DNA from 3 places in the Trichormus variabilis 0441 genome. Region 2 is predicted to be linked to each of the others. Evidence: riboswitches for the same ligand, from Rfam matches in the RefSeq annotation. Region 2 holds a riboswitch; each other region holds the start of a gene.
What was found. Region 2 has a riboswitch for cyclic di-AMP ahead of GSQ19_RS22900 (glycosyltransferase family 4 protein). Riboswitches for the same ligand answer to the same signal wherever they lie in the genome.
Positions count from the first base shown of each region.

Region 1 (3,284 bases), 3.2 Mb from region 2:
ACAGTGACAATGTATTGCTTAAGTAGGGGAACCATCGCCACTACCAAGGGAATATTAGGTACGACACTCGATAGTATTCCTACAAGAAACAACAATACCAGAGAACCCAAGAGAATATTTTTTCCTAAAATAGTCGCCAATATCCCTGATAAACCACCAATTACACCTGTTTTTTCTAACCCGCCAATCAGTACAAAAATACTCATAAAGAATATTAATGTACTCCAGTCTACGTCACGTAAAATATTGTTGACTGTATCAATTTTGCTATGGTGAGATAGTAGTAAAGCCAACGCTGCACCTAACAAAGCCACAGCCGCCGGAGAAATCGGTATTGGCAAAGATTCTCCAATCACAAAAAATAGTAGGACAAAAGCGACAATTACTGCACCCACACTCAAAACTCGTGGATGATTAATTTCTGGGTGTGGTAATTCTTCTAGATTCTCTAATTTTGTATACCAAATTTTGCGAAATAACAATGGCAAAGTAAGAGTCACCATAGCGACTGCAATCACACCACCTAAACTAAGTTTCCATAGATAATCTATAAAACTTATATTGACAGCATCACCCACAATAAATGTCGCTGGGTCGCCTACTAATGTCAGCAATCCAGCGCTATTGGCAATCAAAACCATCAATATCAATAAAGGTACAAAATTTATCCCTATTTCTTGTGCCATTGGTGGAATTAGTGGCGCTAACAACATCACTGTTGTTGCATTTGGTAACACTGCACAAATGGGAGTGACAATGGCAACAATACCGAGTAAAAGACGCTTACCATCGCCTTTAGCTAATATCACTATTTGGGTTGCTAGATAATCAAATATTTTAGTAGGCTCAAATGCTCTAACTAAAACCATTACCCCAAAAAATAATCCCAGTGTGCCATGACTATTACCGATGTAAGCAACAGCTTCTTGTAAAGTCATCACATTAGTAAATACTAATAATAATGCTCCTAATAAGGCTGCAATAGTCAAATGCACCCATTCCGTCATAATGAGAAAAATGACGCTGATAAATACGATGACACTTAGGAGTGCTTGCCAGTTTTCCACGCCTACCTCTTGCAGTTGATGTTATTTTGTAATAGCGAAAAAAGTCACCCTATAATAGGTGACTTTTCTCTGCATTTTCATTTAGATAAATAACTTCTGAAAGTCAGAATTATTCATCTATACATTCAGGAATTCCTAAGACAGCACAGGGGAAATTATAACCTAAGGTTTCAATGAGAGGATGATAAACAGATTTACAACCTACAAATAAGATATCGGCAGCTTCAAATTCCGCAACTTTTCTCAATTCTGTAGTTACACAACCGAAGCGTAGATGAGATTTGAATGAACCTTGCCATTCTTCAGCCAAACTTCTTGCCTGCCAAATAATTCTATCTGCTTCTTGCAGAGGTGTTAGTGTTTGTGTTTGAAGATATGACTTAATTCCTGTCAGTTTTGGTTGAGTAATTACAGAGGTGCTGGATTTTTTTGTTTCACCTAGCGGCAATTCTATTGTCGGCAAGGGTTTAGCAAAGCTTAAAATATTAGAACGATTTTTGGTGTTGCTATCTTCCACTACATAAACAGCTTGCACTGTGACTTGTTGATTAGTCGCTAACCTTGTTTGATGGGCAATCCAACAAGCTATATCTAGTGCTGTATGGCTGTTAGGAGAAGCGTCATAACCAACGATTAAGTTGATTGATTGTGTTGTTTGACCTTTTTTTCGGGGTTCCGGTAATAACACCATTTGGTCAATTAAATCATCACGACCCATAGCACTTTGCAGGCGTGCTAACATTGGCTTAATTTTCACAGCTTTAACTTCTCCCAAACTTAATGAACACATCAATGAGAAGCAGGGTAAAACGGACATTTATATCCGTAAGGAAACCCCAATAACAACTGGTATAAAAGCCAAAGTCTTGGGGGTTCCTTCCATTGCCGACGGAGTTAGCTGACGGGCTAAGACTGGAAGGTGTCTCTCTTTAAGAGTGCTGAGTAATGAGTAATGAGTAATGAGTAATGAGTTGAATACTTGGTTACTCTTCGCTTTTTACTCTAGTTAGCTACTCTCTGCAAGATGCGCCCCATAACATGGTTCCTCCGCTCCAAATGATTGCAAACTTAATTTGAATTAGGCTACCCACTAAAGAGATAATAAACTACTTTAATCTTCTTGAGCAAAATATTTGTCGAGAAAATTTAAGGCATGATTACGAAGTTCAAAGTATTCTTTTGAGTTACGCATAGCAGACCTGTCCCGTGGATGGGAAAACGGTACTTCTAATATTTCTCCAATATTTGCGGCTGGACCATTTGTCATTAATACGATGCGATCGCTCATATAAATTGCCTCATCGACATCATGGGTAATCATCATTACTGCTTGGCGATTATTTTCCCAGATATCTAATACTTGTCTTTGTAATTTACCTCTGGTTAAAGCATCTAATGCGCCAAAAGGTTCATCCATTAACAGCATTTTTGGACGAATTGCTAAGGCTCTGGCAATCCCTACTCTTTGTTTCATACCTCCAGAGATTTCATCAGGATATTTATCTGCTGCCGGGGTTAAGTTTACCATTGCCAAGTGTTCGTTCACAATGCTAATTTTTTCGGCTCTATTAGCATTTTTTAACACTTCATCAACGGCTAGACTGATATTTTCTCTGACTGTTAACCAAGGTAGGAGGGAATAATTTTGAAATACCATCATTCTTTCCGCACCTGGCTTGTGAATTTCTTTACCGTCAAGCCTAACTGAGCCAGAAGTGGCTTTTTCTAAGCCCGCTACAATTTTTAATAAAGTGGATTTACCGCATCCAGAATGCCCAATTACTGAAATAAATTCGTTTTCACCAATGGTTAAATCTACCCCATCTAAAACAACAAAGTTACCTTTATCTGGTGTTGGATAAGACTTAACTAAATTCTCAATTTCTAAAAAATTAGAGCTAGACTTAGTTTTTTGATGATTATCTACTACTGGTGGTGTATATTTCATATCAAATGCTCCTAGAAATCTTTAACTATATATCAACAAAAATCACCATCTCTAATTCTCAATTCAAGACAGGAAAAAACGAGTGGGCGCATTAGCCCTAATTGCAAAACTATTCAAATAGCCAACAGGGTCACTGGGGTCAAAACCTTTCTTATCTATAAATACTTCCGGTGGCTCAACTTTGTAATCATCCTGGGGACATTGAATTCCCATTTCTGCGGCTATCTGGCGATATAAATCTGTTCTCCAGCCTTTTTCGGCTAATTGTT
Region 1 is NZ_CP047242.1:2,362,879-2,366,162, reverse strand. Features, by position in the region: gene GSQ19_RS09635 (ArsB/NhaD family transporter) at 1-1,067, opposite strand, end outside; gene GSQ19_RS09630 (universal stress protein) at 1,177-1,809, opposite strand; cyclic di-AMP (ydaO/yuaA leader) riboswitch at 1,936-2,162, opposite strand; gene GSQ19_RS09625 (ABC transporter ATP-binding protein) at 2,179-3,015, opposite strand; gene GSQ19_RS09620 (ABC transporter substrate-binding protein) at 3,079-3,284, opposite strand, start outside.
Region 1: it holds a riboswitch for cyclic di-AMP, as region 2 does, so the genes downstream of both, GSQ19_RS09630 (universal stress protein) here and GSQ19_RS22900 (glycosyltransferase family 4 protein) in region 2, are expected to answer to the same signal.

Region 2 (3,284 bases):
TGTTCGTTAGTGATCCATTAAAACAATCGGCCATTAAGTTTTGTGACCGGGATTGAGACCCCGTCACAAAACCCGTCGCTTGATAAAAACTGGAGAATTGAACCCCCAAAATTGGTTAAAACAACCTCAAGAAATACTCATCACTGTTCATTTCTTCCAAGGTAATTTAGTACCCATTTCCGTCCATGCAGAAAAAATAAGATAGATGATAAGAAAGCCCACACCAGCAAAAAAAGTTAATAATTCGTGATCCATAGAATAAGTTGCGATATTTTCCAGCTTTATTTTAGAAGAAACTGCATATTTTAATTGTCTTGCCCATCATATATATTTCACAAATCAACTAAGAATCCTATTGACAACAAAAAAGTCCGCCTGAGCGGACTAGCGTAGAAGGGTCAAATGATCGAAATTGACTATGAGATTTTTAAATCCCTTCTTTATTGTTAGCAATTTAGTCTAGAAAATCAAGCATTGCAGTACAATACTTTAGACATAAATCCTGCAATTATGTCTTTTGATATATACTTTCTGCACAGATCAGATCATTGAGTAAATACTTCTTGATTTTTGTCAATACCCGCAAGGAGTATTTATACTGGTGAATTATTTAATATTATACTTTTTATAACACTAACTAGAAAAATTGTCTCAATATTGCCCGAATTATTGTTATGAGATATCTACTGATTTCAGATAAACGCCAGTCAGAACATAGGCTCATACCGTTAATGCTTGCGCTCATGAGTATTGTAGACATAACAGAGCATTGCCAAGACTTTCCGGGCATAATACCAATTCTCTATGAAGTTGCACCAAATAAATGATGTAGAGACGTTGCATGCAACGTCTCTACAGTCCAGAATCAAGCACATCTTCAATTAAGAAACGGTATAACTATCCTAAGATTGAGGTCGTTTTCAGCAGGCATAAGCCAAAATTTTCAAAAATATAGTCTAAGAAATATCTCTTTAGAAAGTTGAATAATCAAATATATCGCAGTTAATATTCTCAGTATAGAAAATACTTGTTCTTACAAAATATTGCCCTCTCCCAGCTAGGTTACAACGCTTTTTTAGAGGCGTGAGTAAACAAACTGGAAGCAATTCAAGACATTTTTTTCGTAAAAGCTATTGACTATAATGGCGATCGCCAGTAAAGTGTTAAGCAAATGTAAATCAGTCAGCCTAATCTTAATTGCCCCAAACATTGAGGCAATTAAAGAGCGGAGGAACCAAAATTGGGGCGTATTTTGGATTATCCAAAAAGGATATCTCTCAGTCCTAGCCCGTCAGCTAACTTCGTCGGCATTGAGAGGAGATTGAACGTACAGATTTTTCTATAATGTCTGTCGTCAGTGTCCTTGGCTGGTAGCTTTACGCTTCGTTTTACCCGCCCTCGACCAGAGGTATGGATACTTATGTCCTAAATTCTGGTGTCTGAGGAAGAAGTAGTTACCTTGAGGTGAAGCTCACTATGTTCCAAACTAAAAAACATCGGATTGCACTTATTTCTGTTTCTGGAGACCCAGCCGTTGAAATAGGTCAAGAAGAAGCTGGTGGTCAGAATGTATATGTTCGAGAAGTAGGCTATGCACTAGCCGAACAAGGTTGGCAAGTAGATATGTTCACTCGCCGTATCAGTCCCGACCAGGCTGAGATTGTCCAACATAGTCCTAACTGCCGTACTATCCGCTTACAAGCGGGGCCAGTTGAGTTTATCGGACGTGATTACGTATTTGATTATTTACCGGAATTCGTGGCTGAATTCCAACGCTTCCAAAAACGCCAAGGTTATAATTATCAACTCATTCACACAAACTACTGGTTGTCGTCTTGGGTAGGAATGCAACTGAAAAAGCAACAACCGTTGGTGTTGGTGCATACATATCACTCATTAGGGGCAATTAAATATCAAACAATCGCAGATATACCCGCAGTAGCTAATCAGCGATTAGCTATAGAAAAAGCTTGTTTAGAGACTGTAGACACAGTAGTTGCCACCAGCCCCCAAGAACGGCAACATATGCGCGCCCTAGTTTCTAAGAAGGGACGCATAGAGATGATTCCTTGCGGGACTGACATTAATAATTTTGGAAACATTGACAAGTCAGCAGCACGGGAAAAACTGGGAATTGCGCCTGATGCCAAGATGGTATTTTATGTAGGACGTTTTGATCCCCGTAAAGGCATAGAAACCCTAGTCAGAGCCGTTGCTCAGTCTAGCTTGAGAGGTGAAGCTAATCTCCAGTTAGTAATTGGTGGTGGTAGCCGTCCTGGTCAAAGCGATGGCAGAGAACGCGATCGCATTGCTAATATTGTGGCTGAACTAGGACTAAACGATTGCACCACCTTTGCTGGTCGCCTAGACCACGAAATCCTTCCCTTCTATTACGCTGCGGCTGATGTTTGCGTTGTCCCCAGCCACTATGAACCTTTCGGTTTAGTTGCTATTGAAGCGATGGCTAGCAAAACTCCTGTAGTAGCCAGTGATGTAGGTGGATTGCAATTTACAGTAGTACCAGAAGTCACAGGTTTACTTGCACCACCGCGAGACGAATCAGCTTTTGCTACAGCCATAGACCGCATCTTAGCCAACCCAACTTGGCGAGATCAGCTAGGTGCAGCCGCCCGTCAGCGAGTGGAAACTACTTTCAGCTGGGACGGTGTAGCATCTCAATTGAGTCAGCTATACACTCATTTATTAACTCAAAATGCGCCAGCAAGGAAGGAAAAAGAGGCTGTCGCAGCGTAGTTAGAGTTTGGTTGAACCTAACCCCAACCCCTTCCCTACAAGGGAAGGGGCTTAAATATAAATAGCCTGAACCATCTACGAAAAATCAGGTTTTAAAGCGTCTCTCCTTGCCGCTACGGTGTACACACAAGTCTGCTCAATCTTGTCCCATAACGTTTTGATCCCCCCTAACCCCCCTTAAAAAAGGGGGGAATTAGAATTAAAGTCCCCCTTTTGAAGGGGAATTTAGGGGGATCAAACCACATTTTGCACCCAGCACAAAGATGTGTGTACACCGTAGGTGTCTAGTGGAGAGGGGTTATTCCGAATCCATCAAACTCGCGCGTATTTAAGAAGTAGGGAGCAGGGAGAGGAACTTAGAGAAAGATTTCTTCCCCTTTTTCCCTGTACCCAATCCCCATTCCTAAATATCCAACCGGCGATAAACCTCATCCAAATGCTTGAGATGTTGCTGTGGGTCAAAACACACAGCAATTTCTGCTGGAGACAAATGTTGAGTGACACGGGAGTCGTTAATGATCAAGTCATGG
Region 2 is NZ_CP047242.1:5,548,742-5,552,025, reverse strand. Features, by position in the region: gene GSQ19_RS22905 (hypothetical protein) at 1-10, shown strand, start outside; cyclic di-AMP (ydaO/yuaA leader) riboswitch at 1,176-1,324, shown strand; gene GSQ19_RS22900 (glycosyltransferase family 4 protein) at 1,477-2,754, shown strand; gene purB (adenylosuccinate lyase) at 3,158-3,284, opposite strand, start outside.

Region 3 (3,284 bases), 3.2 Mb from region 2:
TCCGCCATAGTTGTATGAACCGATAATTCCTGGTGCGGTCAATTTAGTGATTGGTAAATTTTTATTTTTCGGTCTTGCACCTGTGAAGGAACGGTCTGTAATTAGTTCAGCGACTTCTTGGCGATTTTCCGGTTTACTGCAATATTGGCAAGCTTCAATCATGGCTTTGACCAAGGAACGGTAGGTTTTGGGGTATTGATCAATAAAAGACTCCATTACTCCCAATAATCTATCTGGGTGTCCCAGCCAGACTTCTTTACCTTGGGCAAAAGTAAAACCAATGCCTTCGTTACCTGTGATTGCTCTGGTATTCCAAGGTTCTGCTACCATGTATGCTTGCATTGCCCCTATTCGTACATTGGTCACCATCTGGGGTGGTGGAACAATAATCACGCGAAATTCTTTGAGGGGATCAACACCAGCCGCAGCCGATACATAACGGACGAAGTATTCGTAAATTGCCGAACTTAAAACTACAGCCCAAACTTTGTTCTCTGGTGGTTGTTTCTCAAAGTAACCCCGAAAGTCCCGTCCAAAGGCTTCTAATGCACCATCGCCATATTTTTCTTGATATTCATACCAAGGACGCAAGCCAAAATCCCACATGGCTTTGTTCATGGTCATGGCGTTACCGTGACGATGGATTGTCATGGCTGCACATAAGGGCGCGTGACGTGCGCCTTCTGCACCTATACGGGCGTTGGTGACTGCACCAGATACTACAGGTGCAGCATCAAGACGACCAAAAATTAAGCCATCGCGGGAGGTAGCCCAACTGGCTTCGCGGTTGAGTTGGACGTTTAAGCCATACTTGCGAAAAAAGCCTTTTTTCCAGGCGATCGCAAATGGCGCACAATCATTTACAGGAACGTATCCCACAATCAAATCGGGTTTTTCTAAATCGCTGGATTTGATTACTGGCTTGATGGTTAGGGCTTCTTGGGTTAGGCCTGTGGCGGATCTATCTCCTGAAGGGTTACAGGCAGATAGGGTAATGCCGGCGGTGGTGGCTCCTACGCCTTTGATAAAATCTCTTCTAGTCCAGTTATGATTGCTCATGTTGTGGCTGGGATGAATTCAGCAATATCAGTTTTTGTTATTTAGCTGTTGTGGGACGATGGGTGACAAATTCTTGCAGTTTACCGACGGCGAAGTCTAGAATTAGTCCCGTTAAGCCAATGATGAAGACGGCGAGAAATACTGAACTGAGATTTAAACGACTCCATTCGTCCCAAACAAAGAAGCCGATACCAATACCGCCTGTAAGCATTTCTACTGCAACTATGACTAGCCAAGCAATGCCTAAGCTGATGCGTAAGCCTGTAAAGATATAGGGTAAGCTGGCTGGCCAAATAATTTTGGTAATTCGCCGCCAACGGGGCATTTCTAGTACTCGCGCTACGTCTAAATAATCTTTGGGAACGCTGGCTACTCCTAAGGCGGTATTGATAATAGTCGGCCAGAGGGAGGTGATAAAGATGACGAAGATGGCTGAAGGATCTGCCAAGTTGAAGATGGCTAAGGCGATGGGTAGCCAAGCTAAGGGGGATACGGGTTTGAATATCTGAATGATCGGATTGAGTGCTAACATCGCGGGTCTAGACATCCCAATCAAAAATCCCAAGGGAATGGCGACTACAGCACCTAACAGAAAACCAATCAAGACTCGTCGTAAACTGGCTATCAATAACCAACCAATCCCCAAGTTACCGGGGCCTCTCTGATAAAAGGGGTTTAGTATATAGTCCAGGTTGGCAACTAACGCTTCTGGTGGAGTGGGCATTAGTTCATGATTTGTCAGGGCAATAACCCACCACAACAAGATAATTCCTAAGAATCCCAAGGCGGGAAGTATGACTACATCCCTAAGCAAAATTGGTTTTGCTGTTTTCCATGCAGCTTGAGTTGCAACAGCTGCGATCGCTGCTAAATTTAATTGAAATATCATTGCGCCACCCCAACAGAGTTAAGTGCAGGTACGAAAAAATGAGCAGTACCAGCCTCGGACACTGATGAGAGCAAAACATTTATCAAATGCTGCCTCTTCAGTCTCCTCTCAATGCCTACGAAGTTAGCTGACGGGCTAGGGCTGAGAGATGCCCCTCTCTTGCAAGTGCTGAGTAATGAGTGCTGAGTTCAGTATTTTAGCTAGATTTAATGTTTAACTCTTGACTCTTTAGTTGACACTCTCTGTGAGATACGCCCCACAAGTTGGTTCCTCCGCTCCAACCTTAAATACTATGATGGGTTGGATTAGGCTGACTTACTCGAATAGATAATAGTAGAGGTAAACTTAACATCTTTTTTACAGAAAAACAATCCCCAATTTGTAAATGTTGTTGACATCATTACAAACAGGTAACTGAGTATGAAAATTTTCCGTAATCAATAACCGTAGTTGATTAGTATCATAACCAAGCACAGTTAAGCACGAGGATACCTATTTATGTTTAGCAACTGGTAATAATCAATCTGCTTGGGAGTTAATCAGAATTTTTACTGAGTTATCAATAATATCTATCACTTGGTAGGTGAATTTTCTCTCTGATTGCGATAATGTCCGCTCTCCTCGTTAAACTAATTTCATATAGAATTAATTCCTCTATCTCATAGCTGAATTTAAAATAATGGAATTTAGTCAAGTACTGGCTGACAATACTAACATCATCATCGCCCAATGGGTTGTGGCAGTGCGTGAGGATAGACAGATAGAAAGCGCTGATGATTTATCATACACAGCCATTAAAAACCATATTCCTGATGTTTTTAAGGCAATGGTCACAGTACTTTCACAATCCCAAGAGAGTGATATCAAATCTATTGTGACGGCCAGTTGGCAGCACGGATTACTACGGGCTGAACAGGGTTTTGATCCGTCAGAAATTGCCCGTGAATATCGACTATTAAGAAAAGTTATATTTGATACTATAGAAGCCGATTTATTACAGGGAACACCTGCTGAAATTATTCGTTATATGCGTTTAATTGATGCGGTGATTGATGAAGCGATCGCCAGATGTTTTCATAGTTATGTTGGGGAACGCTTACGGGAATTAGAACATTTGCAAGCCTCATTGGCGCTTCATAATGAAGAATTAACACGTTTAGTCACTAGCAATGAAGATAAACTATCACAACTAGCCCACGAACTTAAACACCCACTAACGGCAATTATTGGTTACTCAGATTTATTTTTACGACAACAAAGGCGAGAAATTGAAAAAAGAGATAACACCACTAATATAGAACATATTGAGCGCGTATTGCGTAATGGCAGACTTTTA
Region 3 is NZ_CP047242.1:2,359,417-2,362,700, reverse strand. Features, by position in the region: gene GSQ19_RS09620 (ABC transporter substrate-binding protein) at 1-1,059, opposite strand, end outside; gene ntrB (nitrate ABC transporter permease) at 1,097-1,948, opposite strand; cyclic di-AMP (ydaO/yuaA leader) riboswitch at 2,046-2,270, opposite strand; gene GSQ19_RS09610 (sensor histidine kinase) at 2,628-3,284, shown strand, end outside.
Region 3: it holds a riboswitch for cyclic di-AMP, as region 2 does, so the genes downstream of both, ntrB (nitrate ABC transporter permease) here and GSQ19_RS22900 (glycosyltransferase family 4 protein) in region 2, are expected to answer to the same signal.